Regions from separate parts of the Citrobacter sp. C1 genome, predicted to be linked through region 3. Evidence: predicted binding sites of a transcription regulator. Region 3 holds the regulator's gene; each other region holds the start of a gene.
What was found. The regulator PurR, encoded in region 3, represses purine synthesis genes. The targets are predictions, from matches to a motif close to CANGCAAACGTTTGCNTG.
Positions count from the first base shown of each region.

Region 1 (7,788 bases), 1.2 Mb from region 3:
CCAGTTCGGTAGAACCGCCGCCGATGTCTATCACCAGCTTACGGCCTTTCTCCGGCTGCGTATGTTCCACACCCATAAAAATCAGTCGGGCTTCTTCGTTACCGGAAATAATTTCGATCGGGTAGGGGATGACCTTTTCTGCGCGCTTGAGAAAATCAGGGGCATTTAGTGCCTGACGCAGCGTATGAGTCCCCACAATACAGACGCTTGATGGGGGGAAGCCCTGCAGTCGTTCCGCGAACAATGACAAACAGCTTAATCCACGCTCCATGGCTTCTTCGCTCAGCTTATTGTCTTCGCCGAGTCCATCCGCCAGATGTACGCGTTGTTTTAGTCGCCCTATAATTTGCATCGCTCCGTCAACTACGCGGGCAATAACCATATGGAAACTGTTTGAACCCAGGTCGACCGCAGCAAATTCCTGCGGTCGTGGTGACTTGTCGTGTATTGGCATAGCGTTTATCCGTCATACTTCAAGTTGTGTATGTGTTGGCTGCATTCGTTCACCCCAGTCACTTACTGGCGTAAGTTCCCGGGGATTCTCTCATTTTCCGCCTTCCCACAACTTGAATTATTTAGGCTGGTGTCAGGTTGCTCAAGTGATTTGATGTAGTCATAAATCGCCAACTGCGACTGAACCTTACGGCGATTTCCACGTGGCACGTAGCGATTACTCAGTTCTTTATCAATGTAACGGGCTTTTACCGTATCGCTGAACAGGATCTCGATAATATCCAGCACGCGCTGCTTGAGGTGTGGATCCAGCAGCGGCGTGGCGACTTCGATACGATAATCGATGTTTCTTGTCATCCAGTCCGCCGAGGACAGGTATACCTGTTTATCGCCGCCATTCTCGAAGATATAGACCCGGTCATGTTCAAGATAGCGGTCAACGATGCTAATCACGCGAATATTATCACTGATGCCTTCCAGATTCGGGATCAGGGAGCACATTCCGCGGATCAGCAAATTAACCGGTACGCCCGAACTGGACGCCGCATAGAGTCGATCAACGAGGCCCTTATCGACCAGGTTGTTCAGTTTTAGCGTAATGCCGGAAGAGCGCCCCTGCTGTGCATTGGCAATCTCTTTGTCGATCATCGCGTACAGCAGACGTCGCGAGTTCTGCGGGGAAACCAACAGATAATCAAAGGTCACCGGACGATACGGGTTTTCGATAAAGTTGAACACCCGACGCACTTCGTTGGTAATGCGCGAATCGGCGGTCAGCAAAGAGTAGTCAGTATACAGTCGTGCCGTTTTTTCGTTGAAGTTCCCGGTCCCGATATGGGCGTAGCGCACCACCTCGTCGCCTTCTTTACGTGAGATAAGGAACAGCTTGGCGTGAATTTTCAGTCCCGGTGCGGAGAAGATGACGTGCACGCCGGCTTCGGTCAGACGCTTGGCCCAATGAATGTTGGCTTCTTCATCAAAGCGTGCCTGTAACTCGACGACCACGGTCACTTTTTTACTGTTGTGGGCCGCATGGATCATTGCGTCGATGATGCGGGAGTCTTTTGCCACGCGGTAGATATTGATCTTTATAGCCAGCACGCTCGGGTCAAACGAGGCCTGGCGCAGCAGTTCAAGGACGTGCTCAAAAGTATGATACGGATAATAGAGCAGCACATCGCGTTCGCGGATGGCATCAAATCCGTTGCGGAACTTTTCGTTATCAAACCAGATATGGCGCAGGCGAGGCAGCGGCTTGTTCACCAGATTGGCTTTGCCAACGTTGGGGAAATTAATAAAGTCTTTAAAGTTATGGTAACGCCCGCCGGGGACGATCGAATCGTAGCGAGAGATCGTCAGTTTTTCACGCAGGATTTCGACCAGTGCATTGGGCATATCGCGCTGATAGACAAAGCGCACAGGCTCTGCGGTCAGACGTTGCTTCAGGCTGGACGACATCAGCTCCATCAGGCTGGATTCCATCTCGTGAACCAAATCGTATTCAGCGTCGCGGGTCATTTTCATCGAATAGGCATTCAGCGTATCGTAATCAAAGAACCCTTTGAAAATGTCATCAAGGCAATAACGCAGGATGTTGTCTAGCAGGATCATGGGCTTACGACGACGGGGCGTTTCCGGCGGCAGATTTACAAAGCGGGGAACCTTGTCAGACGGAATTTCCAGTAGCGCATAGCGAATGGTATCACCACGGATGATCTCTACGGCCAGATAGGTATAGTCGTCCTTCAGAAACTGGACTAAATCTGTCTCGCGGTTAATCAGGATCGGTGTAATGTGCTGGCGAAGATATTGCTTGAAGTAATGACGCAACCAGCTCTGCTGATTGGCTGACAGTTGGCGCTCATTGATTAAGAATATCTGATTGCGCGCCATCTCCAGCAGTAATTCATTGTACAGGCCATCGAACTCCTGATCGGCTTTCAGTACGCGGGCCTGGATTTTGCCTAACAGATGGCGGGAGTGAGAGTTAGAACCCTGCTCTTCGCTAATAATGATGCGGCGTTTTAGTTCGGCAAAACGAACTTTATAAAACTCGTCGAGGTTATTGGAATAGATGCCCAGAAAACGCATCCGTTCAATCAACGGGTTTGACTTATCAGCAGCTTCCTGCAGGACGCGTTCGTTGAACGCTAACCAACTAAGCTCTTTCTCGATGTATAGCTTTTCCTGACCCATTAATACTTTTACTCCGTTTCATTCACGGGACACTACGTGATCATTATGGCGAGCACGACTGGCATGTGCCAGAAAAAATGAGGGGAATTGCAGGATGTAGGCCGGATAAGACGCTTTAGCGTCACCATCCGGCATAAAAGCCCACATGAGTGCCGGATGGTGGTGTGAATGCCTTATCCGACCTACGAGGCTGGGAGGTTATTTTATGCTTCGTCGGCTGCGTAGCCTTGTGGTGGAAGGCGAATGCCGTCCAGCCAGGCTGCGTTATCGCGCATTTGCAGACGACCATCGACAAACCAACCGACCACCAGCGGATAGATGGCATGTTCCTGGGCCTGAACGCGCGCCGTCACGTCATCTTCGCTGTCGCCGTCAAACACCGGAACTTTCGCCTGCAGAATAACCGGCCCACCGTCCAGTTCGTCAGTGACAAAATGAACGGAGGTTCCGTGTTCTTCATCACCGTTTTCCAGCACCTGACGATGTGTATGCAGGCCGGGATATTTGGGCAACAGAGAAGGGTGGATATTCAGCAAGCGTTCGGCATAGTGGGCGACAAACGCCGGGCTGAGGATACGCATATACCCGGCCAGTACCACGACGTCCGGCGCATAGGCATCGATCTCTTGTATTAGCTGGCGATCAAAGGCTTCACGGCTGGCAAACTGGCTTGCCTCCAGCGAATGAGCCGGAATGCCTGCTTCGCGTGCACGTTCAAGGCCGAACGCGTCGGCCTTATTACTGAATACTGCACGTAGGGTGCCCTTGATTTTTTTCTGTTTGCAGGCGTCAATGATCGCCTGCAAATTGCTTCCGTTACCGGAAATGAGCACCACTATGTTTTTCATTCAATGACCACACGCTGTTCGGAATCGGACGCTTTGATGATACCGATTCTCCACGCGTTTTCACCTTTTTCGTTCAGCAGCGCAAGAGCATTGTCCACTTCAGCTTCTGGCAGAGCGATAACCATGCCTACGCCGCAGTTGAAGGTGCGATACATCTCGTGCTGACTGACGTTACCCGCTGTTTGCAGCCAGTTAAAGACGGCTGGCCATTGCCAGGAGGATTCATCGATTACGGCCTGGGTGTTGTCAGGCAAGACGCGTGGGATATTTTCCCAGAAACCGCCGCCGGTCAGGTGGGCAATTGCGTGCACGTCAACCTTCTCAATCAGCTCCAGAATGGATTTCACATAAATGCGGGTAGGCGCCAGCAGATGATCGGCCAGTGATTTGCCTTCCAGTTCGGTTGTTTCCGGGTCACAGCCGCTGACTTCGACAATTTTACGCACCAGGGAATAACCATTGGAATGCGGGCCGCTGGAGCCAAGCGCAATCAGCACATCGCCATCAGCCACTTTTGAGCCGTCGATGATTTCTGATTTCTCAACCACGCCTACGCAGAAACCGGCCACATCGTAATCTTCACCGTGATACATCCCCGGCATTTCAGCGGTTTCACCCCCGACCAGCGCACAGCCGGACTGCAGGCAACCTTCGGCAATACCGGCGATCACGCTGGCAGCGGTATCGACGTCCAGCTTACCCGTGGCATAGTAGTCGAGGAAAAACAGCGGTTCAGCGCCCTGTACCACGAGGTCGTTGACGCACATCGCCACCAGGTCAATACCGATGGTGTCGTGGCGCTTCAGATCCATCGCCAGACGCAGTTTTGTACCTACGCCGTCAGTGCCGGAAACCAGTACCGGTTCACGATATTTTTGCGGCAATGCGCACAGCGCACCGAAGCCACCCAAACCACCCATTACTTCCGGGCGACGGGTTTTCTTTACTACGCCTTTGATTCGATCGACCAGAGCATTCCCTGCGTCAATATCAACACCGGCATCTTTGTAGCTAAGAGAGGTTTTATCGGTCACTGCCTGGTTCCCCACGTGTTTACTTGCAGTAAAAGTTAAATTCGGCGCAATTCTAACAGGGAAAGCAAACGTTTGCGAGTCTGCTCTGCATCGGCTTTTTTCTGCCGTTTTTTTCAGCGATTTACATTCACATACGTCTTTATTTGACCTGAGCCACGAAAATGAAACCGGGTTCAGCATGGTGCTTGAAACCGGATGACGTAATGCACAGTATCTTACTGAAACCGGTTTCTGTTTTTATCAGCAGTGATGAAATTAATGGTGACCACACGTCAAAAGGAAGGGTCATTAATGAATATCGCAGCATTCGATATTGGTGGTACGGCATTAAAAATGGGCGTGATTAGCGAACAGGGCGAATTGCGGGAAAAGGGCAAGCTGTTAGTGCCTGACTGCGATGGAGACAAAATTTTGCAGGGCATGCTGGACTGGGTTTCAGCCCATCCTGACTGCGAGGGCATCGCCATTAGCGCACCGGGTTATGTCAATCCGACTACCGGCTATATCGAAATGGGCGGAGCGATTCGCCAGTTTGACCATTTTGCACTCAAAGCATGGCTGGAAGAGCGTACCGGGTTGCCGGTGACGGTTGAAAATGATGCGAACTGTGTCGCGCTTGCTGAGCGTTGGCAGGGGAAAGTAGCCGGTATCGAAAATTTCCTTGTTCTGACCATCGGGACCGGGATCGGCGGGGCGATTTTCTGCAACAACCAACTGGTGCATGGCGCGCGTTTTCGTGCTGGTGAATTTGGTTATATGCAAACCGCCCGACCCGGAACACGTGATGTCAGACGCTATTCGATGAATGAAAATTGCACCCTGCGCGTTTTACGTCATCGCTATGCGGAACATATCGGGAGCGCACTGGAAGACGTCTCGGGCGAAGATGTTTTTGATCGCTACGACGACGGTGACCCTGTCTGCCAGCGTTTAGTCACTGAGTTTTTTAACGACCTCGGCACGGGTCTTTATAACCTCGTTAATGTGTTCGATCCGCAGGTGATATTAATCGGTGGCGGCATTGTTGAACGCCCCGGATTCCTGTCGCTGTTGCGTCATCATTTGGCCTGGTTCGGTATTGCGGAATATATCGATATCGTCAGCCACGGCAACGACGCCGGGTTGTACGGTGCCGTTTACCATTTCAATCAGCAAAACAGAACGGTATAGGAGCTAACATGTCTGGATTTAAAGCAAATTTCATGTGGGGTGGCGCGGTTGCTGCTCACCAACTGGAAGGTGGCTGGCAGGAAGGGGGAAAGGGGATTAGCGTTGCTGATGTGATGACGGCGGGGGCAAATGGTGTCGCTCGCGAAATTACCGATGGCGTGCTACCAGAGAAAAATTACCCCAACCATGAGGCTATTGATTTTTACCATCGCTACCAGGACGACATTAAGCTGTTTGCCGAAATGGGGTTTACCTGCTTTCGCACGTCAATTGCCTGGACCCGTATTTTCCCACAGGGTGATGAAACGCAGCCAAATGAAGCTGGCCTGCAATTCTATGACGATCTGTTCGATGAATGCCTGAAATACGGTATTGAACCGGTGGTTACGCTGTCGCATTTTGAGATGCCGTACCATCTGGTGAAGGAATATGGCGGCTGGCGTAATCGTAAGTTGATTGATTTCTTTGTCCGTTTTGCCGAGGTGGTCTTCACCCGCTTCCAGCATAAAGTGAAGTACTGGATGACGTTCAATGAGATCAATAACCAGGCTAATTTCCACGAAGATTTTGCACCGTTTACCAACTCCGGCTTGAAGTACCAGCCAGGCGAAGACCGTGAGCCGGTAATGTATCAGGCTGCACACTACGAACTGGTGGCGAGTGCACTGGCGGTAAAAGCGGCGCGTGAGATTAATCCCACGCTGCAAATTGGCTGCATGATTGCCATGTGCCCGATTTACCCGCTGACCTGTGCGCCTGACGATATAATGATGGCGATGAACGCCATGCATCGCCGTTACTGGTTTACCGATGTCCATGTGCGCGGCAAATATCCGCAGCATATTCTCAACTACTTTGAACGTCGGGGATTTGAGCTGGATATTACCGAGGAGGACCGTCAGGCGCTGACTCAGGGCTGTGTTGACTATATTGGTTTCAGTTACTACATGTCCTTTGCTACGCAGGCTTCAGCGGAGAATCCGCAACTGGATTATGACGAAACGAAAAGCCTGGTCTCCAACCCCTATGTGCAAAAATCGGACTGGGGCTGGCAGATTGATCCGGTCGGCCTGCGCTACTCGCTAAACTGGTTCTGGGATCATTATCAACTCCCGCTGTTTATCGTAGAAAACGGGTTTGGTGCCATCGATATGCTGGAAAGCGATGGGACGGTGAACGATCAGTACCGCATTGACTACCTGGCGGCCCACATCAGTGAGATGAAAAAAACCGTGGTGGAAGATGGCGTCGATTTAATGGGCTATACGCCGTGGGGGTGTATTGATTTAGTGTCCGCCGGGACAGGTGAAATGAAAAAACGCTATGGTTTTATCTACGTCGATAAAAATAATGACGGTAGTGGGACATTAGCACGCTCGCCTAAGAAATCTTTTTCATGGTATCAGCACGTCATTCAGACCAATGCTGAATTTTTATAGAATTCAATGGATTGATGCTCGGCCCCGCCCAGCGTGCGGGGCGTGTCTTATACTCATTTTTCAGACGTAAATGACTTTGGTTGATCCATATCAAGCGTATGCAGTGTTGCGCCAGAGAGGAAAAGCGGTATAATCCGGCGATTTTTTTTGTGGTTGCCACTCGTCTGAGGAAAGGAGAAGAGTATGAAGATCGTGGAAGTCAAACACCCACTCGTCAAACACAAGCTGGGATTGATGCGTGAAAACGACATCAGCACTAAACGCTTTCGTGAACTCGCCTCGGAAGTTGGCAGCCTGCTGACTTATGAAGCAACCGCTGGTCTGGAAACCGAAAAGGTGACCATTGAAGGCTGGAACGGCCCGGTTGAAGTCGACCAAATCAAAGGTAAAAAAATCACCGTTGTGCCAATCCTGCGTGCGGGCCTGGGTATGATGGAAGGCGTACTGGAAAACGTCCCGAGCGCGCGTATCAGCGTGGTGGGCATGTACCGTAACGAAGAGACGCTGGAGCCGGTACCGTACTTCCAGAAACTGGTGTCTAACATTGACGAGCGCATGGCGCTGATCGTTGACCCGATGCTGGCCACCGGTGGTTCCGTTATTGCTACCATCGACCTGCTGAAAAACGCGGGCTGCAGCAGCATTAAA
Region 1 is NZ_CP115035.1:1,423,676-1,431,463, forward strand. It holds gene ppx (exopolyphosphatase) at 1-454, opposite strand, end outside; partial or broken gene ppk1 (polyphosphate kinase 1) at 586-2,649, opposite strand; gene purN (phosphoribosylglycinamide formyltransferase) at 2,853-3,497, opposite strand; gene purM (phosphoribosylformylglycinamidine cyclo-ligase) at 3,494-4,531, opposite strand; gene bglK (beta-glucoside kinase BglK) at 4,823-5,701, shown strand; gene IB214_RS06740 (6-phospho-beta-glucosidase) at 5,710-7,140, shown strand; gene upp (uracil phosphoribosyltransferase) at 7,324-7,788, shown strand, end outside.
Region 1: a site for PurR is predicted at 4,593-4,610, ahead of purM (phosphoribosylformylglycinamidine cyclo-ligase). Genes of this name have one in related genera too.

Region 2 (7,788 bases), 1.3 Mb from region 3:
ATCTGCCACGGCCCGACCATTTGGTCGCGCGCTACCATGCCGGTGACGGTACGGTCGCCGATGGTTACGAGGAACGTTTTTTCTGCGACGGCAGGCAGGTGCAGCACGCGGTTGACCGCATCGCCCAGCGTAATCTGCTCACGCGCAAGCTGCTCGCCCTTCGCTTTCAGCGTTTGCACATCGCGGGTCATTTTTGGTGTTTTGCCCAGCAGCACATCGAGCGGCAGATCGATCGGCTGATTATCGAAATGACGGTCATTCATCGAAAGATGTTGCTCTTCGGTGGCCTCACCGATTACCGCATACGGTGCGCGCTCGCGCTTACACAGTTCGTCAAACAGGGGCAACTGATCTGCAGCAACCGCCAGGACGTAACGCTCCTGAGATTCGTTACACCAGATCTCCAGCGGACTCATGCCTGGCTCATCACTTAAGATATCGCGCAGCTCAAACTTACCGCCGCGTCCGCCGTCACTGACCAGCTCAGGCATCGCATTAGACAGACCGCCCGCACCCACGTCGTGGATGAACAGAATCGGGTTCGCATCCCCCATCTGCCAGCAGCGGTCGATCACTTCCTGACAACGACGTTCCATTTCTGGGTTGTCGCGCTGTACGGAAGCAAAATCCAGATCGGCATCGGACTGGCCGGAGGCCATTGAAGACGCCGCCCCGCCGCCAAGCCCGATGTTCATTGCCGGACCGCCGAGGACGATCAGTTTGGCACCGACGACGATCTCACCTTTCTGCACGTGATCGGCGCGAATGTTGCCGATCCCACCGGCCAGCATGATGGGTTTGTGATAGCCGCGCAGCTCTTCACCGTTGTGGCTATTCACTTTTTCTTCATAGGTACGGAAATAGCCGGTCAACGCCGGGCGACCGAATTCGTTGTTAAACGCCGCGCCGCCCAGCGGGCCGTCAGTCATGATATCCAGTGCGGTAACGATCCGATCCGGCTTGCCGAAATCTTCTTCCCACGGCTGTTCAAAGCCCGGAATACGCAGGTTGGACACGGAGAAACCCACCAGCCCAGCTTTCGGCTTCGCGCCACGCCCGGTCGCACCCTCGTCGCGGATTTCACCGCCGGAGCCAGTTGCTGCGCCCGGCCATGGAGAGATAGCGGTCGGGTGGTTGTGGGTTTCGACCTTCATCAGGATATGCGCAGGCTCCTGATGGAAATCATAACGACCGGTTTGATGGTCGGCGAAGTAGCGCCCGACCTCAGAGCCTTCCATCACTGCCGCGTTGTCTTTATAGGCAGACAAGACGTGATCCGGCGTGGTTTCGAAGGTGTTTTTAATCATCTTGAACAGCGACTTCGGCTGCGGTTTACCGTCGATTACCCAGTCGGCGTTAAAAATTTTATGGCGGCAGTGCTCAGAGTTGGCCTGCGCAAACATGTACAGCTCGATGTCGTTCGGGTTGCGTCCCAGTTTGATAAACGCATCCTGTAAATAGTCGATTTCATCGTCTGCCAGCGCCAGACCCAAACGCAGGTTCGCGTTGATCAGCGCCTGGCGACCTGTACCCAGCAGGTCAACGCTAGAAACCGGCGCCGGTTGGTGATGAGCAAACAACGCTTGTGCATCGTCCAGCGCAGAGAAAACCGTTTCCATCATGCGGTCGTGTAACACGGCAGCCACTTCCTGCCACTGTTCAGCGCTTAGCGTGGAGACTTCAACATAGTAGGCAACGCCACGTTCCAGACGGCTAATCTGTTGCAAGCCGCAGTTATGGGCAATATCAGTCGCTTTAGAAGACCAGGGGGAGATGGTTCCCGGGCGAGGCGTAACCAGCAGCAGCTTGCCTTCAGGGACGTGGCTGCTGAGACTCGGACCGTATTGCAACAAGCGTGCAAGTTGCGCATGCTCATCCTCGTTTAACGGGGCATTCAGGTCAGCAAAATGGACATACTCGGCGTAAATAGTGTGAACCTGAAGATTGGCCGCCTGAAAACGCGCCAGCAATTTGTTAATACGGAATGCAGACAGTGCAGGCGAACCACGCAGAATTTCCATCATAAGTCTCTCGTCTTCGAAGCGCCTGAGGCGCTTATAAGTGTGCGCAAGGGGGGAAACGGGCGTCATTATAAAGAATCTGCCGCGCCGACGAAACCGTTTGCGTCGAAATAAAATCACAACCGTCAGTTATCCTCAAATGCTGCCCCCCTGCTGAAGGAGTTGCCAACTGACGCAAGTTTAAGCAAAATGCCGCTCATTGATGATGAATTCACTTCTTAATCGCGAGCATAGCAGGCTGAAACAACGCACGGTTCAGAGAATTAACTAATTGAAAAAATTAAAGATTAATTATCTGTTTATCGGCATTTTGACGTTGCTGCTGGCAGCGGCCTTGTGGCCATCCATTCCTTGGTTCGGTAAAGCCGACAATCGTATCGCCGCCATTCAATCGCGGGGAGAGCTGCGCGTCAGTACCATTGACTCTCCATTAACGCATTCCACTCTTACCGGGAAACGCTTCGGGCTGGATTATGAGCTGGCCCAACAGTTCGCCCGTTATTTAGGCGTGAAGTTAAAAATCACCGTGCGCCAGAACATCAGCCAGCTTTTTGACGACCTCGACAACGGCAAGGCCGATCTGCTCGCCGCCGGTCTGGTCTATAACAGCGAACGGGTCAAAAATTACCAGCCAGGCCCCACCTACTACTCGGTTTCCCAGCAACTGGTGTATCGGGTCGGGCAATATCGTCCACGCACCCTGGCCAACGTGACAGATAAACAATTGACTATCGCCCCCGGGCACGTGGTGGTGAACGACCTGCAACACCTGAAAGAAACAAAATTTCCTGAGCTGAGCTGGAAGGTCGATGATAAAAAGGGCACCACGGAACTGCTCGATGATGTCATCAACGGCAAGCTGGACTACACCATTGCCGATTCCGTAGCGATCAGTCTGTATCAGCGCGTACACCCTGAACTGGCCGTCGCACTGGATGTCTCTGACGAACAACCGGTGACCTGGTTTAGCCCGCTGGACGATGACAATACACTTTCCGCCGCCCTGCTTGATTTCTTTAACACCATCAATGAAGACGGGTTACTGGCGCGGCTGGAAGAAAAATATCTCGGGCATGGCAATGATTTTGACTATGTCGATACCCGCACGTTCTTACGGGCGGTCGACAGCGTATTGCCTGATCTCAAGCCGCTGTTTGAGAAATATGCGCAAGAGATAGACTGGCGATTGCTGGCGGCCATCTCTTATCAGGAATCGCACTGGGATGCGCAGGCCACCTCGCCGACCGGCGTACGTGGTCTGATGATGCTGACCAAAAATACCGCCCAGAGTCTGGGATTAACGGACCGAACCGACGCCGAGCAAAGCATCAGCGGGGGCGCTCGCTATCTGCAAGATATGATGAGTAAAGTTCCGGATACCGTCCCCGAGGGCGAACGGATCTGGTTTGCGCTTGCCGCCTATAATATGGGGTATGCGCATATGCTGGATGCCCGCGCGCTGACGGTAAAAACCAAAGGTAACCCGGACAGTTGGGCCGACGTAAAACAGCGCTTGCCGCTGCTCAGCCAAAAGCCCTGGTACAAAAAACTGACCTATGGCTATGCACGCGGCCACGAAGCCTATGCCTACGTAGAGAATATCCGTAAGTATCAGATAAGTCTGGTGGGATATCTGCAGGAGAAAGAAAAGCAGGCGATCGAAACGCAGCAACTGGCACAGGATTATCCGGCGGTTTCGCCCGCAGAGTTGTTAGGGAAAGAGAAATTTCCGCTCTCAGCGTTTCTCTCGCAAACCTCGTCGAACTATCTGACGCACACCCCTTCACTGCTGTTTTCCCCGCAGAAGAAGGAGGAAAAGTAGTGGCATGCTCATGCCGGATGGCGGCTTAAAATCCTTATCCGGCCTACCGCTGTAATCACTCCGTGGCGGACTTTTTCAGGGCTTTAATTTCCTGACGACGCATACGGAAGAAGTCACTGAGCAGGGTGGCGCATTCATCACGCAATATGCCTTCTGTCACCTCAACCCGGTGATTCATGCCCGGATGATGCAGTACATCCATTAACGAACCTGCGGCCCCCGTTTTCGCATCACGCGCACCAAATACCACCCGACCGATACGGCTGTGTACCATTGCACCCGCACACATTACGCATGGCTCAAGGGTGACGTACAGTGTGGCATCCAGTAAGCGGTAATTTTGCAGGACCAGCCCGCCCTGACGCAGCGCCATGATTTCAGCATGAGCGGTGGGATCGTGATGACCAATCGGCCGATTCCAGCCTTCGCCAATCACACGATTGTTATGCACCAGAACCGCGCCCACCGGAACCTCACGCTCATCCCAGGCGCGCTTTGCTAGCGTTAACGCATGACGCATCCAGTATTCGTGGCTAAATTCAACATCAGACAAAGGCAGAACTCCAGTAATCAAAGCGGGCGCATTATACACAGACGCTATCGTTTACTCTATTCGAGTTGCTGCAGCTCTCCACGCGGCGTGACGCGCCAACGATGCTGGCAGAACGAGAGCAGCGGATTGTCCTGCTTACTGTCGCTGTAGCCGCTATACAGCGCCAGCGGGGCGCCAATCTGGCGTTCCAGTTGAGTGACTTTCTCATGGCCAAGGCAGCGTAAAGGCAGCACCCAGCCACCGTAACCGCGCGCCATTTGACTGGCGATAAGATTCACCCGAGGCAGCCACGGGGTGTCAAAGTAAACCTGCTCGACCAGCGACTGCGGGGAACCGGTGATCAGCCAAATATCCGCATCAGAGCTTAACAGATAGGTGGTCAGGCGCTGCTGCACCAGCGGAAACGCCGTCACGTGATGGCGAAACCAACGCACAAAATCAGCTTGGTGGGCTTTAAGGCGTGCTTCTCGCCGACCAAAAGTGCATCCCCACAGGAGCAAACTCATTGGCCAACGGGCGGCGCGCCCTTTGATCAACATCGCCACCGCGATAATCGGTAACAGCGGCAGTACAAGCAGCGCATTCAACGGTTGGCGGCGCAGCAGATAACGCAGAAAACTACCGAACATATCCTGCTGGTGTAACGTACCGTCCAAATCAAAAAAGACAACGCGACGCTCGTGATTGGTCAAACCTTAGTCCTCTGGATCGTTGAACCCCAATAGCCAGGTAAACAAGAACCCGGCGATAACCGCTACCAGATAGCCTAACAGATAGAACATCACTTTTCCGGCAACAATCGTCAGCGCCAGCGGTAATCCCGAGATACCAAAGGTGATAACCGTCGCCACTTTCCAGTAGCTGATCAGCGCCCCACCGACCGCACCACCGAGGCAAGCGCCGATAAACGGTTTACCCAGCGGCAGCGTTACGCCAAAAATCAACGGCTCGCCAATGCCCAGTAACCCGACCGGCAGCGCGCCTTTGATCACTTTTTTCAGTCGTGCGTTACGGGTTTTCATCAGAACAGCAATTGCGGCGCCAATCTGACCGACCCCGGCCATCGCCAGGATGGGAAATAGCGCGTTATAGCCATGCGCCTGCACCAGTTCCACGTGAATCGGCACCAGCCCCTGATGGAGTCCGGTGAGCACCAGCGGCAGGAACGTTCCCGCCAGCACCGCGCCGACCAGGAAACCGCCGCGATCAATCGCCCAGGAGGCGCCGTGGGCAATGGACTCGGAGATCCAGCCACCGAGCGGTTGTAGCGCCACAATCGCAATCGTCCCGGTAATCAGGGTGGTCAGCAACGGATTAAGGATCAACTCCAGCGATTCCGGCAACACCTCGCGGAATTTGCGCTCTATCCAGCACATTAACGCCACCACCAGCAGCACCGCAATCACCCCGCCACGCCCGGGCTGTAGCGCCTCGCCAAACAGGGTAATTTGCGCTAGCTGTGGGCTGGAGAGAATGCCGGCCATTACGCCGCCCATTGCCAGCGAACCCCCAAACACTTTGGCCGTATTCACCCCCACCAGAATATTCATGATGGCAAAAACGGCGCTGCCGAAAATACCTAACAGCCCCAGCATATTGGGATAATGGGTGGCAAAGTCGCCCACAATATCAGGGCGCTTGAGGATATTGATAATACCGGTAATCAAACCGGAGGCGATAAACGCCGGGATCAGCGGAATAAAGACGTTTGCCAGTTTACGCAGCGCATCGCTCATTGGCGCTTTGTACTTCGCTTTCACCTGAGATTTTGTGCGTTCAATGTCGTGTGCATGCGGACGTTCGCCGTCATCAGCAATCAGAGAACGCATGGCATCCACCACTTTGGCGGCCTTACCGGGACCGACAATAATCTGATGCTGCGCCCCCTGCTTCACATAGCCGCTGACGCCGGGCAGCTGCTTCAGCCGGGGAATATCCAGTTGGTCGTCATCCTGGACTTCTACCCTGACGCGGGTCATACAGTTTTCCAGGCGCAGAATATTTTTTTCTCCGCCAACCCCCAGCAGAATATCGCTGGCAAGCGCCGCCGTTTTGTCCATATGTACCTCTTAGTGTTCTAACGCCGCGCGTAAAAAACCCTGGTGAGCGGAGAGTTTTGCCCTGGCTGCCGTCGCGTCTAGCCCGGTCAGCGCCATCAGAATGGCGGGCTTAACGTCAAAATCGGTCTGCTTCAGTAACGTTTCAGCGTCTTCGCGCGAAATGCCGGTAGCTTCCACCACCATCCGGCAGGCCCGATCGACCAGCTTGGCGTTGGTCGCTTTCATATCCACCATCAGGTTCTGATACACCTTGCCAAACTTCACCATCGCACCGGTGGAAATCATATTTAGCACCAGTTTCTGCGCGGTGCCCGACTTCAGACGGGTTGAACCGGTCAGCGCCTCCGGACCAACCACCACGGAGATGGCGATATCCGCTTCGCGGGCAATAGGTGAGTCCGGATTACAGGAAATCGCGACCGTCGTACAGCCCACCGCATGCGCATATTTCAGGCCGCCAATCACATACGGTGTCCGACCCGATGCCGCCAGACCGACAACCAGATCCTGCGCGGTCAGATTCAGCGCCCGCAGGTCATCTTCCCCAAGCTGCGAGTTATCTTCTGCGCCTTCAACCGCTTTTAATAACGCCCCTGGCCCACCGGCAATCAGCCCGACCACTAATCCGTGCGGTACACCAAAAGTTGGCGGACATTCTGAGGCATCCAGCACGCCGAGACGTCCGCTGGTCCCTGCCCCCATGTAAATAATCCGCCCGCCTGCTTTAAGTGCCTGCGCAGCCGCATCAACCGCCTGCGCAACTTCAGACAGTGTCGCTTTTACTGCTTCCGCTACCAGCGTATCCTGTTGATTAAAACGATGTACCAGCTCAAGCGTGGATAACGCATCGAGATCCATCGTTTGTGGATTGCGGGTTTCTGACACTAACGCACCGAGATTCATTTTTGTTCCTTAGGAATTTTTAATTCATAATAATCCGTCATAATGGAATATTATATTCACTCAGGCGAGTGAAATGTTGTTTTGTAATCGCCATCACGTTTTCGCCAGGAGACAGCATGAACTGTTTGATTCGCATTCGTCAGCGTTACCCTGACCTCGCACAAAGCGATAAAAAGCTTGCGGATTATCTTCTTACGCAACCAGATAATGTGCGTCATCTCAGCTCTCAGCAGCTAGCTTTTGAAGCGGGCGTTAGCCAGTCCAGCGTCGTGAAGTTCGCGCAGAAAATGGGCTTTAAAGGCTTCCCGGCCCTCAAATTGGCGATCAGCGAAGCGCTGGCCAGCAATCCCAATCCGCATTCTGTTCCGGTGCACAATCAGATCCGCGGTGACGATCCTATGCGACTGGTAGGTGAGAAGCTAATTAAGG
Region 2 is NZ_CP115035.1:1,316,378-1,324,165, reverse strand. It holds gene purL (phosphoribosylformylglycinamidine synthase) at 1-2,024, opposite strand, end outside; gene mltF (membrane-bound lytic murein transglycosylase MltF) at 2,293-3,843, shown strand; gene tadA (tRNA adenosine(34) deaminase TadA) at 3,899-4,435, opposite strand; gene yfhb (phosphatidylglycerophosphatase C) at 4,453-5,088, opposite strand; gene IB214_RS06315 (PTS transporter subunit EIIC) at 5,092-6,456, opposite strand; gene murQ (N-acetylmuramic acid 6-phosphate etherase) at 6,466-7,359, opposite strand; gene IB214_RS06305 (MurR/RpiR family transcriptional regulator) at 7,476-7,788, shown strand, end outside.
Region 2: a site for PurR is predicted at 2,111-2,128, ahead of purL (phosphoribosylformylglycinamidine synthase). Genes of this name have one in related genera too.

Region 3 (7,788 bases):
ATGACGCCGGTGGTGGTGAATAGCGGCGTGCTGATCAACCACGACACAACCAGACTTGCCAGGAAGCATAAGCCCAGTTGAAGCGTATTCTGCAGCGCTGCGGCACGTCCTGTTGCCTGTGGGAAGGGACGCAAAGCCTGAGCAACGACAATCGGATAGATAGCACCGTTCGCTATTGCCATCACGCAGAATGGGATCAGGATTTCGGCCAGCGCAACGTGGTGAATAAAGCCGACCGCCCAGGTAGCGATAACGCTCACCGCATACAGAATGAGCAGCCACGGCAGTAATTGACGACCTTCCCATTTTTGCAGGGCGGCACGACAGCCGTATCCGCCGATCAAAAAGGCGATGGTTTGCGGCACATAGCTCAGGCCAATGACGGCCGGGCTATAGCCCATCTCGCTCAGGATAAACGGCGAGCCGGTCAGCCACGCGAAAAAGCTCGCGGAACAGGCCGCATAAATCAGCACGTTGCCGCGGTAGGTTCTGGAGCGCAGCAGGGTGGCAAAGGTGAGCTTATCCTGGCTATCGTCACGCGCTTTAGCCGTGGGCTTCAGGCGCAGGGCCGGCAGCATCAGGATCAGGGTGATGGCAAACAGGGTGGCAAAAATAGCCTGCCAGGAAAAATGCATCAGGATCCAACTGCCTAATAATGGCGCGAGCGCGGGAGATAACCCGACCAGCGGCATAATGGTGGCAAAGATACGGTTCACTTTTTGCGAGGGATAATAATCAGCAACCAACGCCTGCCAGATAACCGACGCCGCACAGACACCCACAGCCTGGATAAAGCGCAGCACCAGCAAGCCGGTGGCGTTTTCGACCCAAAGCATGCCAAGACTGCTCAGCGCGAAGATGGAGAGGCCCAGTAGCAAAATAGGCTTGCGGCCATAATGGTCGGAGAGTGGCCCCCACAGAAGTTGCGCGATGGCAAAACCCGCTAAGAACAGGCTAAGGCTGGCGCTGACGGCTGATGCTGGGGTTTGCAAATCGGACTGAATAGCCGCAAATGCTGGCAAATACATATCCGTTGCCAGAAAACCGAGCACGCTAAGACCTGCCAGCCAGACTAAAAACCCTTTTCCAGGTTGCATCATTATTTCTCTTTATAAGCAATAGAACAGTGCCGCTGAGTGTAGTGAGTGAAATTCTTGCTGTGAAACGCTAATATTTGCTTATTGATTTCAAATTTTTTGCAGGCAGAGTATGTGGTCAGAATATTCCCTTGAAGTGGTGGATGCAGTCGCACGCAACGGCAGCTTTAGTTCTGCCGCCCAGGAGTTGCACCGCGTGCCTTCGGCGGTGAGCTATACCGTGCGTCAACTGGAGGAGTGGTTGGCTGTGCCTCTTTTCGAACGTCGCCATCGGGATGTGGAATTAACCCCCGCCGGGGCGTGGTTTTTAAAAGAAGGGCGTTCTGTTATCAAAAAAATGCAGATCACTCGCCAACAATGTCAGCAAATTGCCAACGGCTGGCGTGGGCAACTGGCGATTGCCGTCGATAATATTGTCAGGCCGGAGCGGACCCGGCAGATGATTGTGGATTTCTACCGTCATTTTGATGATGTGGAGTTAATCGTTTTTCAGGAGGTGTTTAACGGCGTCTGGGATGCGTTATCGGACGGGCGCGTGGAGCTGGCGATTGGCGCGACGCAGGCTATTCCGGTAGGGGGGCGCTATACGTTTCGCGATATGGGAATGTTGAGCTGGAACTGCGTGGTGGCAAGTCATCATCCGCTGGCGTCGATGCCGGGACCGCTCAGTGACGATACGTTGCGCAACTGGCCGTCGCTGGTACGAGAAGATACCTCCCGTACGTTGCCAAAACGTATTACCTGGCTACTGGATAACCAAAAACGGGTGGTAGTGCCTGACTGGGAGTCATCTGCCACCTGCTTATCGGCTGGGCTCTGTGTTGGGATGGTGCCGACGCATTTTTCCAAACCGTGGATCGACAGCGGAAAATGGGTTGCACTACAGCTTGAAAATCCCTTTCCTGATGCCGCGTGTTGCCTGACCTGGCAGCAAAACGATACGTCACCCGCACTGAGATGGCTGCTGGACTATTTAGGGGACAGTGAAACGTTGAATAAAGAGTGGCTGCGGGAGCCAGAGTAAGGCTCCCGCACAACAGATTATCGACGATAATCGCGGAACGGACCATCGGCCACGGAGCGACGTTCTACCAGGCGCGGGTGCACCTCAATAGACTGTGACTCTTCGCGTTTATTCACGATACGGTCTAACAGCATGTTAAAGGCCGTTTCACCGAGCGAATCTTTTGGCTGATGAATGGTGGTTAATGCCGGGGTGAAGAAGCGGGCGTTACGCACGTTGTCGTAACCAATCAGCGACACATCTTGCGGGACGCGCAGGCCCATCTCATCAGCGGCGCAAAGTGCGCCCATCGCCATGATATCACCACCGCAGAAGACGGCGGTCGGGCGGTGCGACTGGGAGAGGATCTGCTGCATGGCGCGATACCCGGATTCAGGCTCAAAATCGCCCTGGACAATCCAGTTGTCAGGCACTTTAATCAGCGCTTCTTCCATCGCCTTCATAAAGCCCGCCAGGCGTCCGGCGCCGGTGTTACGCTCCATAGACCCTGGGATCACACCAATCTCGCGATGACCGCGTTCAACCAGATAACGGCCTGCCATATAACCGCCTTCAAAGGCGTTATCGATGACCGTATCGGTAAAATCGGCTTTGGCTTCGCCCCAATCCATCACCACCATCGGAATATGGCGATATTCTTCGAGTATGGAAAGCAGAGGTTCCGGGTATTCAGAACACATCACCAGCAGACCATCTACGCGCTTCTGCGCCATCATGGAGAGGTAGGCCTGCTGCTTCTCGAGGCTGTTCCACGCGTTGCCCAGAATCAGCGTATAGCCTTTCTGGAAGCAGTTCTTCTCAACGGCTTCGATGATTTCCGCAAAGTAGGCGGCTTCGCTGCTGGTCGCCAACAAGCCAATCGATTTAGTGTGATTCACCTTCAGACTGCGTGCCACCGCGCTTGGGGAATAATGTAGTTCTTTAATTGCTGCCCAGACGGCATTGCGCGTTTCTTCCGCGACAAAGCGTGTTTTGTTAATTACGTGTGATACGGTTGTAGTGGAAACGTTTGCTCGCTTCGCTACATCTTTAATTGTTGCCATTACATCTCACTCCAGACCATATCCTAAGTTCCTGAGAATACTCCAGGTAAACGTTTGCCTTCACACACCCTTCGCGCAACATCAGGGTTGCGGTACGCCAGGAAAACGACACGGAACGTCAGGAAGGGGTCAATGGCCGGTACGCTAATCAAGTAAGCGTGGAATTTTGTCTGATCTTTACGAAAAGGGGAAGAGTTAAAAGCATTTATCAATATAAATCGTGAGAGATTTTTACCTTCAAGTGTGCAAAAATGCGCAATATCACTTTTTGTGTGGGAATAAAAAGGAGAAAACTTGATGAGCACCGATCTGAAATTTTCGTTAGTCACCACCATTATTGTTCTGGGTTTGATTGTTGCCAGTGGTTTAACCGCCGCGCTGCATTGATGTATCGCCGAGGGAGAGCTATCTCCCTCATCCCGCCAACCCGTCCTCCCACTGCTATTGTTTGCAAATAAGCAAAAGTCTTTTGCATTTTTGTTAACTTTATTATTTTTGCGATCAATGTCATGCTTTTGACTCTTATTCTGTGTCGTGCTACGGCTCGACGTTACGGAGTCGCTGTATGAAAATAAATTATCCACTACTGGCGCTGGCGATAGGGGCGTTTGGTATCGGCACGACGGAGTTTTCTCCGATGGGGTTATTACCCGTCATCGCTAAAGGCGTCGATGTCTCGATTCCGGCGGCAGGGATGCTAATTAGCGCCTATGCGGTAGGGGTGATGGTCGGTGCACCGTTAATGACCTTATTGCTTTCTCATCGCGGGCGCCGCAATGCGCTGATTTTTCTGATGGCGATTTTTACGCTCGGCAACGTGCTGTCGGCGTTATCTCCCGATTACACTACTCTGATGCTGTCGCGTATTCTGACCAGTCTTAACCATGGGGCCTTTTTTGGTCTCGGCTCGGTTGTAGCGGCAAGCGTGGTTCCAAAGCACAAACAGGCCAGCGCTGTCGCCACCATGTTTATGGGACTCACCATCGCCAATATTGGCGGCGTTCCTGCAGCGACCTGGCTGGGTGAAACCATCGGCTGGCGCATGTCCTTTATGGCAACGGCGGGTCTGGGGGTTATCTCGATGGTCAGCCTGTTCTTCTCGTTGCCGAAAGGCGGAGCAGGGGAGCGCCCGAACGTGCGCAAAGAGCTGGCGGTGCTCATGCGCCCGCAGGTGGTGTCAGCGTTGCTGACTACTGTGCTGGGAGCCGGTGCGATGTTCACGCTCTATACCTATATTTCACCGGTGCTGCATAGCATCACCCATGCCACGCCTGCCTTTGTAACCGGAATGCTGGTGCTGATTGGCGTCGGGTTCTCAATCGGTAACTATCTGGGCGGTAAACTGGCGGACCGCTCAGTCAACGGCACGCTGAAAGGCTTCTTACTGCTATTGATGGTGATTATGCTGGCAATCCCGTTACTGGCGCGTAGTGAATTGGGTGCAGCCATCAGCATGGTAGTCTGGGGTGCGGCAACCTTTGCGGTAGTTCCGCCGTTACAGATGCGTGTGATGCGCGTTGCCAGCGACGCGCCGGGCTTATCATCCTCGGTCAACATTGGTGCGTTTAATCTGGGGAATGCGCTAGGTGCGGCGGCGGGTGGCGCAGTGATATCGGGTGGTTTAGGTTACAGTTTTGTCCCGGTGATGGGGGCAATTGTGGCTGGGATGGCGTTGCTACTGGTCTTTGTCTCCGCGAGAAAACAGCCTGACGAGGCCTGCAGCGTCACGAACTAACGCTAAAACGCAGAAGGGAGTCCCTTCTGCGTTATCATTTTTATGCTGCGAAGTTTTTCGCAACAAACTCCCAGTTCACCAGCGCCCAGAAATGTTCCAGGTAGCCAGGACGCGCGTTGCGATAGTCGATGTAGTAGGCGTGTTCCCACACATCAACGGTCATCAGCGGCGTTGCATCGGTGGTCAGCGGTGTTCCGGCATTTGACGTGGAAACGATAGCCAGTTTGCCATCAGTACCTTTTACCAGCCAGGTCCAGCCAGCGCCGAAGTTTTTGATCGCCGCATCGGTGAATTGCGCTTTGAAGTCAGCGAAGCTACCAAAAGATGCAACAATGGCTTCAGCCAGTTCACCGGTCGGTTCACCGCCCGCGTTGGGTGCCAGGCAGTTCCAGTAGAAGGTGTGGTTCCAGACCTGAGCCGCGTTGTTAAACACACCACCTTCAGAGCTACGTACGATCTCTTCCAGTGATTTGCCTTCAAACGCCGTGCCTTTGATCAAGTTATTCAGGTTAGTAACGTAAGTCTGGTGGTGTTTGCCATAGTGGTATTCCAGCGTTTCAGCAGAAATGTGCGGCGCCAGAGCATCTTTGGCATACGGTAATGCAGGTAATTCGAACGACATTGCTTCTCTCCTTATTATTTATATTGAGTACACACAATAGCCTCATTGTGAGTAAGGATAGGGTAGCAAATTGAAAGGTTATGCAAAAGAAGAACTTACCCTACAGCACATACTGTAGGGTAAGATTTTAGCGAATTGTTTTTGGCGTCATGACACGACGAGCGCCCACATAGTGGCGCTGCCAGTAATCTTCACTCAGGGAGGTGATTTGGATCTCCTGACCGCTACGTGGTGACTGAATAAACTTACCGTTGCCAACGTAGACACCAACGTGATCGGCGGTGCCGCGGCCCTGGGTACGGAAGAAGACCAAATCGCCGTTTTTCAGTTCATCGCGGTCGATCGGTGCTGCGTCGCGCAGGTGGTACATTTCATTGGCAGTACGCGGAATGCGGAACTTCACCAGGTCCTTATACGCGTAATAAACCAGACCACTGCAATCAAAACCGGTTCTCGGCGAAGAGCCACCCCAGCGGTAGGGTTTACCGATCTGGTTCATCAGAGTAGACATCGCGGTTTTGGTCGCTTTTTGCACTTTCACTTTATGGGCATCAGCGAGGGCTACCGGGGCTGTTGATTTTACTTTTACACAGCGCGGCTTGTGACCTTTGCGCGGGGTGCATTTTTCAGTCCAGGTGACCGCAGCGGTTTGTGTTGTTGCGACTTTACTGCGACGGTTGACCGTTTTGGTTGTTTTTGCAGGTGTCGCGGTGCGTTTTTTGGAAGAGGAAGCGGTTTTGGTGCTGGATTTACTGGTGGTTTTTTTTGCCGTTTTCTTGCTGGTTTGTGTGACTTTTTTACTGGCTGTCGCGCTTTTCTTTTTATCTACCGTTTTGAGCGTGTGGGAAACGGCAGGTGTCGTCCTGGCCTGCTTCGAAGCATGGGCCACTGACGTAAAAGGGAGTGTGGTAAAAAGCAAAGCACAGAGCGTGATCGAGATCCGGTTTATCCGCGCCACTGAGCAGTCCTCTGTTAGGGCAGGTCTATCATGCCTGCGTGTGATTTTCAAAACTTGATGATTCTAATCTATAGAAACGGGGAAAGTTAATAGCTTTTTTTGTTTAAAATAGTGTTTCGTTACCGACCGCAAAAAAAAACAGCAATCAACGCCAATACTGGCGAAGGGATAATCAATTCCTTGTGCATAAAAGGGATAAGTAAGATTCTGAATGCAACTTATGGCGACTGGCGATAAAATAATAACCGTAAGAAAAATGTTATTTTCCGTTGTCAGTCAGACCCGTTACAATGTCAGACTACTGCCGTAAAAGAAGTTAAGGAAGCAAGATAATGAGCACCACTATCGAAAAAATCCAGCGCCAGATCGCTGAAAACCCGATTCTCCTGTACATGAAAGGTTCTCCAAAACTGCCAAGCTGCGGTTTTTCCGCTCAGGCTGTGCAGGCGCTGTCTGCCTGTGGTGAACGCTTTGCTTATGTTGATATTCTGCAAAACCCGGATATTCGCGCCGAGTTGCCGAAATACGCAAACTGGCCAACCTTCCCGCAGCTGTGGGTTGATGGTGAGCTGGTTGGCGGCTGCGACATTTTAATCGAAATGTACCAGCGCGGTGAATTGCAGCAGCTTATCAAAGAGACTGCGGCGAAGTACAAAACCGAAGAGCCGGACGCTGAGTAATCAGCAGAAACGAAAAAGCGACCAGTCTGGTCGCTTTTTTTATGGTCCGCTTATGCCTCTTCAGGCATTGGCAGGGGCCACCCACCAAGACGTTTCCAGCGGTTAACGATTTCGCAAAACAGCACTGCCGTCCGTTCGGTGTCATACAGCGCAGAGTGCGCCTGGTTGCCATCAAACTCCATTCCTGCAGCCAGACACGCTTTAGACAGTACGGTTTGCCCGAGCGAAAGACCGCTTAAGGCCGCAGTGTCAAAGGTCACAAACGGGTGAAATGGGTTGCGCTTCAGCGAGGCGCGTTCGGCGGCTGCCATCATGAAGCTGTGATCGAAGGTGGCATTATGCGCAACCATAATCGCCCGATTGCAGCCGCTGTCTTTGATGCCTTTACGCACCATTTTGAAGATGGCGTGCAGGGCGTCGTATTCGCTGACCGCGCCGCGCAACGGGTTGCTCGGATCAATACCGTTAAACGCAAGTGCTTCTGGTTGCAGATTTGCCCCTTCAAACGGTTCGACGTGGAAATGCAACGTCATGTCCGGCATCAGCCAGCCTTGTTCATCCATTTTCAGCGTGATGGCCGCAATCTCGAGCAGCGCATCGGTTTTGGCGTTAAATCCCGCTGTTTCTAC
Region 3 is NZ_CP115035.1:2,614,673-2,622,460, reverse strand. It holds gene punC (purine nucleoside transporter PunC) at 1-1,097, opposite strand, end outside; gene punR (DNA-binding transcriptional activator PunR) at 1,210-2,121, shown strand; gene purR (HTH-type transcriptional repressor PurR) at 2,139-3,164, opposite strand; gene cydH (cytochrome bd-I accessory subunit CydH) at 3,462-3,551, shown strand; gene IB214_RS12625 (MFS transporter) at 3,730-4,899, shown strand; gene sodB (superoxide dismutase [Fe]) at 4,940-5,521, opposite strand; gene IB214_RS12615 (C40 family peptidase) at 5,649-6,479, opposite strand; gene grxD (monothiol glutaredoxin 4) at 6,812-7,159, shown strand; gene rnt (ribonuclease T) at 7,210-7,788, opposite strand, start outside.

Region 4 (7,788 bases), 620 kb from region 3:
CCTCACGCCATTCACGCATATCCGTGACATCAATTAACCCACCGTCGATAACCGCCTGCACGCTCTCGCGCTGACTGCCCGCACGGCGATGCATACTGGTCGTTATCTGCAGCCGGTCGACGCAGAAATGGTGTTCTGCATACAGCATTGCTCCGGACTCGTTGGTTAACAGCGTGCCGCTATTTAGCTGTGCCTTTCCCCCTGCCAGCCACAGCGCGGTGTCCACCACATGCAGATAGTCATCCAGCAGCGTAAAACGCAGATCGTGTGGCCCGACGCTATCGCTGCGATGCTTATCCATGCGGATGGAGGCCGGCTGGCTTAACTGCGACTTTAACTCGCGATACAGCGGCGCAAACCGGCGGTTAAATCCGACCATCAACGTCAGTTTTTTTCGCGCCGCCAGCTCCACCAGTTGTTCCGCATCACGCAGGTTTTCTGCCAGCGGTTTATCCACGCAAACGTGGACCCCGGCATGAAGCAATTCGCTGACTACCGCATGGTGCGTCGCAGTACTGGAGTGTACGAAAACCGCATCACAGGTTGCCGCCAGGTTTTGTAATGAATCAACATACGGCATGCGCCAGGCTGCACAAATCCGTTCTGCTTTCTCACGCGAAGGTGACCAGGCCCCCTGTAACGTCCAGTCCGCAGCGGCGCCCAACACGGGTAGCCAGGCCTTTTGCGCGATGCCGCCCAACCCGACGACACCGATACGAAGTTTTTTCACGTTACTCTCCCAGATGCGCCAGCAAGGATTCGAGCCGCTGTTTTAACTCAGCGACTTCGCTTTCCAGCACCTCAACGCGCGCCTGCAAATCGCTGGATGCCGCCTGAGGCTCATCGGCGGTTGTCACCATCGTCAGATCGACGTCGCCACAGAACAGATGCATATAGCGGCTTTCGCGTTTTCCCGGTTCACGCGCCAGACGGACCACGTAAGGACCATCTTCGCGGGTGGCCAGCTGTTCCAGCGTTGACTCCACTTCCGCCACATCGCTGAATTCATACATGCGGGATGCGCGACTACGCAGTTCGCCCGGCGTCTGCGCACCGCGCAGTAACAGCGTGGTGATCAAAGCCACCTCACCGGCGCTGAGCTTAAGGTTACCAAACTCTGAATTGCAGAAGCGCTGTTCGTACTTGGTCACACGATTGCCGAATCCGCTCACCGTACGCAAGAAATGGCGTTTCACCAGATTATCGAGCTGATCCTGCACCTCCGATTCCGACAGGTTCATCACCGGTTCACGATTAGTTTTTTGGTTGCAGGCGGTCACGACACCATTCACGGAGAGCGGATATTGTTCCGGCGTAGTTACCTGTTTTTCCAGCAAACAGCCAATCACGCGTGCTTCGGTAGCGGTTAATTCATATTTCATCGTCTTCTCCATTCATCAGCCAATACAGCTGAAACTTAGCGACCGGGGGTCCATTCTGATGTTGTTAACGCCGTCAGCACATGATCGCGCCACTGCCCATCTATCAGCAGATAGTCTTTGGCATAACCTTCTTTTTCAAATCCAAGCCGCGCCAGCAAATCGCCGCTACGTTTATTGTGTGGCATATAGTTCGCCATAATGCGATGAATATGCTGCGTACGCTGCATATAGCGAATGGCTGCAACCAATGCCTCGTACATCAATCCCTGCCCTTGCCACTTTTGCGCAATGGAATAGCCGAGATAGCAGGCGTGAAACGATCCACGCACAACGTTGGAGAAATTTGCAACACCGATAATCTCTTTCTCTTCCGGGTCGAGCAGCGCAAAGTAATAGGCAGAGCCTTGTTTATGAAACTCGGTGATCATACTCAGACGCGCCTGCCAGCCAGAGGGATAGCAGTGGCTTTCATCGCGAATAGGCTCCCAGGGCTTTAAGAAATGACGATTCTCTGCGTAATAATCTGCCAGACGCCAGGCATCACGCTCATGCACTAAACGCACGACCAGGCGGTCCGTGGTTAAGCGCACTTTTGGCACGTTACTGCGATAGCCAAACATTCTATACCTACTCCTTCCCGCACCGTTTTCAATACGCTATTCGCGATACTATACCTGTACAAATATGCCCGATGAAAAGAGCAAAACACCATTTCTTGAATTATTCACACATTTTGATGAAAACTCTCTATCAAGACCGACTTTTGATAAAAAAATATTGTCCCGCCGAGGGTGGGAAAAGGTCAGACAACCCCGCAGAATAGACAGGCTTACCGTTAAAACTCTAAACAGAGTGACGAGTTTTTCCCTGGAGGGGAAATGTCGCAAGTCTCGCAGGCGAGGAACCTGGGTAAATATTTCCTGCTTATCGATAATATGCTGGTCGTGCTGGGCTTCTTCGTCGTCTTCCCGCTGATCTCGATTCGTTTCGTCGACCAAATGGGTTGGGCCGCCGTGATGGTCGGCATCGCGCTCGGGTTACGTCAATTTATTCAGCAGGGTTTGGGAATTTTTGGCGGGGCCATTGCCGACCGTTTTGGCGCAAAACCGATGATTGTCACCGGCATGCTGATGCGCGCCGCCGGGTTTGCGACGATGGGAATCGCCCATGAACCCTGGCTTCTGTGGTTTTCCTGTTTTCTCTCCGGGCTGGGCGGCACGCTGTTCGATCCCCCCCGTTCGGCGCTGGTGGTCAAACTGATCCGCCCGGAAAAGCGCGGGCGCTTCTTCTCTATCCTGATGATGCAGGACAGCGCCGGGGCGGTCATTGGGGCATTACTGGGAAGCTGGCTGTTACAGTATGACTTCAGGCTGGTCTGCGCCACCGGGGCCATTATCTTCATCCTGTGCGCCGCCTTTAACGCCTGGTTGCTTCCTGCGTGGAAACTATCGACAGTGAAAATTCCGGTGCGTGAAGGGATGAACCACGTGATGCGTGACAAGCGATTTGTCACTTACGTGCTGACGCTGGCAGGTTACTACATGCTGGCAGTCCAGGTGATGCTGATGCTGCCGATTATGGTTAACGACATTGCAGGATCCCCGGCGGCCGTCAAATGGATGTATGCCATCGAGGCGTGCCTCTCGTTAACGTTGCTCTACCCGATTGCCCGCTGGAGCGAAAAACGTTTTCGCCTTGAACACCGCCTGATGGCCGGTCTGTTAATCATGTCAGTCAGCATGATGCCTATTGGGTTGGTCGGAAACCTACAGCAGCTCTTCACCCTGATCTGCACGTTCTATATCGGCTCCATTATTGCTGAGCCAGCACGTGAAACGCTCAGCGCCTCGCTGGCGAGCGCACGGGCCCGGGGGAGCTATATGGGTTTTAGTCGGCTGGGACTCGCCATCGGCGGCGCCATAGGCTACATCGGCGGCGGCTGGCTGTTTGATATGGGTAAGGCACTGTCGCAGCCCGAGTTACCGTGGATGATGCTGGGTGTTATCGGCATTATCACCTTCCTGGCGCTGGGCTGGCAGTTCAGCCACAAACGCACGACGCGTGGCATGCTGGAGCCTGATGCCTGACGCGTAACCCTCAGCCCGGACACCTTTTCAGTTTTTTCTGCTGGTGTCCGGGGCGCTGGTACTGGATGCTGCTTTGTGTCACGATTACGCCATAAGCATCATGTTGAGGAACCCCATGAAAAAGTTTTTTTTTGCTGCTGCACTCATTGTCAGCGGCCTGTTGGTTGGTTGTAATCAACTCACACAATACACGGTAAGCGAGCAAGAAATTAACCAGGCGCTGGCAAAGCATAATAATTTTTCGAAAGATATCGGTTTGCCCGGCGTTGCTGAAGCCCACATCGTGCTGAGCAATCTGACCAGCCAGATCGGTCGTGAAGAACCCAATAAAGTGACCCTTACCGGCGACGCCAACCTGGACATGAACTCACTATTTGGCAGCCAGAAAGCGACAATGAAGCTGAAGTTAAAAGCATTACCGGTGTTCAATAAAGAAAAAGGCGCGATTTATCTGCAAGAGATGGAAGTGGTTGATGCGACCGTCACACCAGAAAAAATGCAGTCGGTTTTGCAAACCCTGATGCCATATTTAAACCAGTCGCTGCGCAATTATTTCAACCAGCAACCGGCATACGTCCTGCGTGAAGACAGCAGTGAAGGCGAAGCGCTGGCGAAAAAGCTGGCAAAAGGAATTGAAGTAAAACCGGGTGAAATCATCATCCCGTTCACCGATTAACACACCAAAGGGCGCATCAGCGCCCTTTTTTTCGTGCAAACGAAAACGTTTCCGCTTATCCTTTGTTTCCGGCAAAAAAGACTATCCTCAGCCGGAGCATATTGATGACTGCACCATCCCAGGTATTAAAGATCCGCCGCCCAGACGACTGGCATCTTCACTTTCGCGATGGCGACATGTTGAAAACTGTCGTGCCCTACACCAGTGAAATTTATGGACGCGCAATTGTCATGCCGAACCTGGCACCGCCCGTCACTACTGTTGACGCAGCCATCGCTTACCGTCAGCGTATACTGGACGCCGTACCTGCCGGAAACGATTTCACCCCGTTAATGACCTGCTATCTGACGGACACGCTGGATCCCAACGAACTGGAGCGCGGGTTCAACGAAGGTGTTTTCACCGCCGCCAAACTCTACCCGGCTAACGCCACCACCAACTCTACTCACGGCGTGACCTCTATTGATGCCATCATGCCGGTTCTGGAACGGATGGAAAAACTCGGCATGCCTTTGCTGGTGCACGGTGAAGTCACGCACGCGGAAATCGATATATTCGATCGCGAAGCACGCTTTATTGACACGGTGATGGAGCCATTGCGGTCGCGTCTGACCGCGCTGAAAGTGGTGTTTGAACATATCACCACTAAAGACGCCGCCGACTACGTGCGTGACGGCAATGATCTGCTGGCAGCGACCATTACCCCGCAGCATTTGATGTTTAACCGTAACCATATGCTGGTCGGGGGCATTCGTCCGCATCTTTATTGCCTGCCTATTCTCAAGCGAAACATCCACCAGCAGGCGCTGCGTGAACTGGTCGCCAGTGGTTTCAGCCGGGCGTTCCTCGGCACTGACTCGGCGCCGCATGCGCGTCATCGTAAAGAATCCAGCTGCGGCTGCGCGGGGTGTTTTAATGCCCCTACCGCACTCGCCAGTTATGCCACCGTCTTCGAAGAGATGAACGCCCTGGCCCATTTCGAGGCCTTCTGCTCGCTTAACGGTCCTCGCTTCTACGGACTGCCGGTTAACGACACCTTTATTGAACTGGTTAAAGAAGAGCAGCAGATACCGGAAAGTATCGCGCTGGAGGGAGACACGCTGGTGCCTTTCCTCGGCGGTGAAACAGTACGCTGGTCAGTGAATCGCTAAAAAAATGTCGCAACCTGTTGTCAACTGGCGAAGTTAACTGTATAAATAACCAGTATATTCAACAGGGGGCTATTATGCGTATTGAAGTCACTATTGCCAAAACTTCACCTTTGCCTGCTGGCGCCATTGACGCGTTGGCAGGTGAACTCTCCCGTCGTATTCACCATCATTTTCCGGATAACGACGGTAACGTCACCGTTCGTTATGCCGGCACAAACAATCTGTCGGTCATTGGCGCGACAAAAGAGGACAAAGAACGCATCAGCGAGATCCTGCAAGAAACATGGGAAAGCGCGGATGACTGGTTCATTAATGAATAAAAAATGATATGCAGTGATGTTTTTTGCCGGGTCGCCCCGGCTTTTTTTATTTTCCCGTATCATAAAGATTTCGAGCAATCTCTCTCAACAAAACAGTTAATGTTTATTTACATGCTGATTATCTTTTAGTCAAAACCACAAAATAACTGCACAACATGCTAAAAAAATATGAATGACATGCCGGTTTATCGTTCAGATAACACTTAAAACAAAAAAATTATGCCCTGTCCTCTTTAAATTTTCAGTGAATACCCTTATTTATTGATATACTGAACTTGCTTCAGAAAAAAACGCATTGAACCTCGAAAACCGTTGTCTAGTAACACGAATTAGGGGGCATGATGGAAAAGAATAATGAAGTCATTCAGACTCATCCGCTTGTAGGATGGGACATCAGCACCGTTGATAGCTATGATGCGCTGATGCTGCGTTTGCACTACCAGACCCCGAATCGTCCAGACCCAAATGGGACTGAAGTTGGTCAAACGCTCTGGTTAACCACTGATGTTGCCAGGCAATTTATTTCAATATTAGAAGCCGGAATCGCCAAAATTGAATCAGGTGATTTCCCCGCTAATGAGTATCAGCGTCATTAAATCTGATGCACCCAACCTTCAAAAGGCACCTTAACGGTGCCTTTCTTATTTGATGGTTGAACATTCCGGGTTGAATATTCCAGGTCAGTTATTTACCCTGCTACTATCGCGATTGCAGAGAGAAGCGGATGAAATACGACTTAATCATTATTGGCAGCGGTTCCGTAGGCGCCGCCGCCGGATACTATGCCACGCGCGCCGGTCTGAATGTACTGATGATCGATGCACATATGCCGCCGCACCAACAGGGTAGCCATCACGGCGATACACGCTTAATTCGTCATGCCTATGGCGAAGGTGAAAAATACGTTCCGTTGGTCCTGCGCGCGCAGACATTGTGGGATGAACTCGCCCAGCATAATGAAGAACCTGTGTTTGTCCGTTCTGGCGTTGTCAACCTCGGCCCGGCAGATTCCACGTTCTTATCTAACGTGGCGCAAAGCGCAAAACAGTGGCAGCTCAACGTTGAACAGTTGGATGCCGCTGCCATCATGGCCCGCTGGCCCGAAATTCGTGTCCCGGAAAACTATATCGGCCTGTTTGAGGCCGATTCAGGTTTTCTGCGCAGTGAGTTGGCCATTAAGACCTGGATTCGCCTGGCTGAGGAAGCAGGCTGCGCTCAGCTGTTTAAATGCCCGGTTACCGCGATTCATCATCATGATGATGGCGTAACGGTTGAGACCGCAGACGGCGACTATCACGCGAAAAAAGCGCTGGTGAGTGCCGGCACCTGGGTACAGGCATTAGTACCGGAATTGCCGATACAGCCAGTGCGCAAAGTGTTCGCGTGGTATCAGGCTGACGGGCGCTACAGCGTTAAAAACAATTTCCCGGCCTTCACCGGCGAATTGCCTAATGGCGATCAGTATTACGGTTTCCCGGCCGAGAACGACGAACTGAAGATTGGTAAACATAACGGCGGGCAGGTTATTCACTCAGCCGAAGAGCGCAAAGCGTTTGCCGCTGTCGCCAGCGATGGTTCAGAGGCTTTCCCGTTCCTGCGTTCTGTTCTGCCCGGCGTGGGATGTTGTCTGCACGGTGCGTCGTGCACCTACGATAACTCTCCGGATGAAGACTTTATTATTGATACGCTACCCGGACATGATAATACGCTTATTATTACCGGGCTAAGCGGTCACGGCTTTAAGTTTGCCTCGGTACTGGGGGAAATTGCGGCTGATTTTGCCCAGGACAAGCCGTCGGCCTTCGACCTGGCACCGTTCAAACTGAGCCGTTTTAAACTATAACCATGATATGGCCTCGCCACTGGGGCCATTTTATTGAAGGAATAATAGTGATGCGCCGCATCGTTGACTATCTGGTGAATAATATACGCGAGCATTTTATGCTCTACATTATTTTATGGTCGCTGCTGGCAATCATGGATGTAATATATATTATGTTTTTCTGATCTTAGCCTGCTGACAATAATTGACAGCAATTGAGATTTCTTTAATTTTTATTGTGATTAATTGAATAATCAGAAACCCTACAAAGTACCGCACATCAGGCTCTACCCGCCCATCTTTCTCTAAACACCTGATGATCAACTCATCATCACATCAAATTTATTGAA
Region 4 is NZ_CP115035.1:3,238,892-3,246,679, forward strand. It holds gene IB214_RS15760 (Gfo/Idh/MocA family oxidoreductase) at 1-730, opposite strand, end outside; gene IB214_RS15765 (YceH family protein) at 732-1,382, opposite strand; gene rimJ (ribosomal protein S5-alanine N-acetyltransferase) at 1,418-2,002, opposite strand; gene mdtH (multidrug efflux MFS transporter MdtH) at 2,261-3,469, shown strand; gene IB214_RS15780 (lipoprotein) at 3,585-4,145, shown strand; gene pyrC (dihydroorotase) at 4,250-5,296, shown strand; gene dinI (DNA damage-inducible protein I) at 5,371-5,616, shown strand; gene bssS (biofilm formation regulator BssS) at 5,958-6,212, shown strand; gene solA (N-methyl-L-tryptophan oxidase) at 6,341-7,459, shown strand; gene IB214_RS15805 (YceO family protein) at 7,510-7,623, shown strand.
Region 4: a site for PurR is predicted at 4,184-4,201, ahead of pyrC (dihydroorotase). Genes of this name have one in related genera too.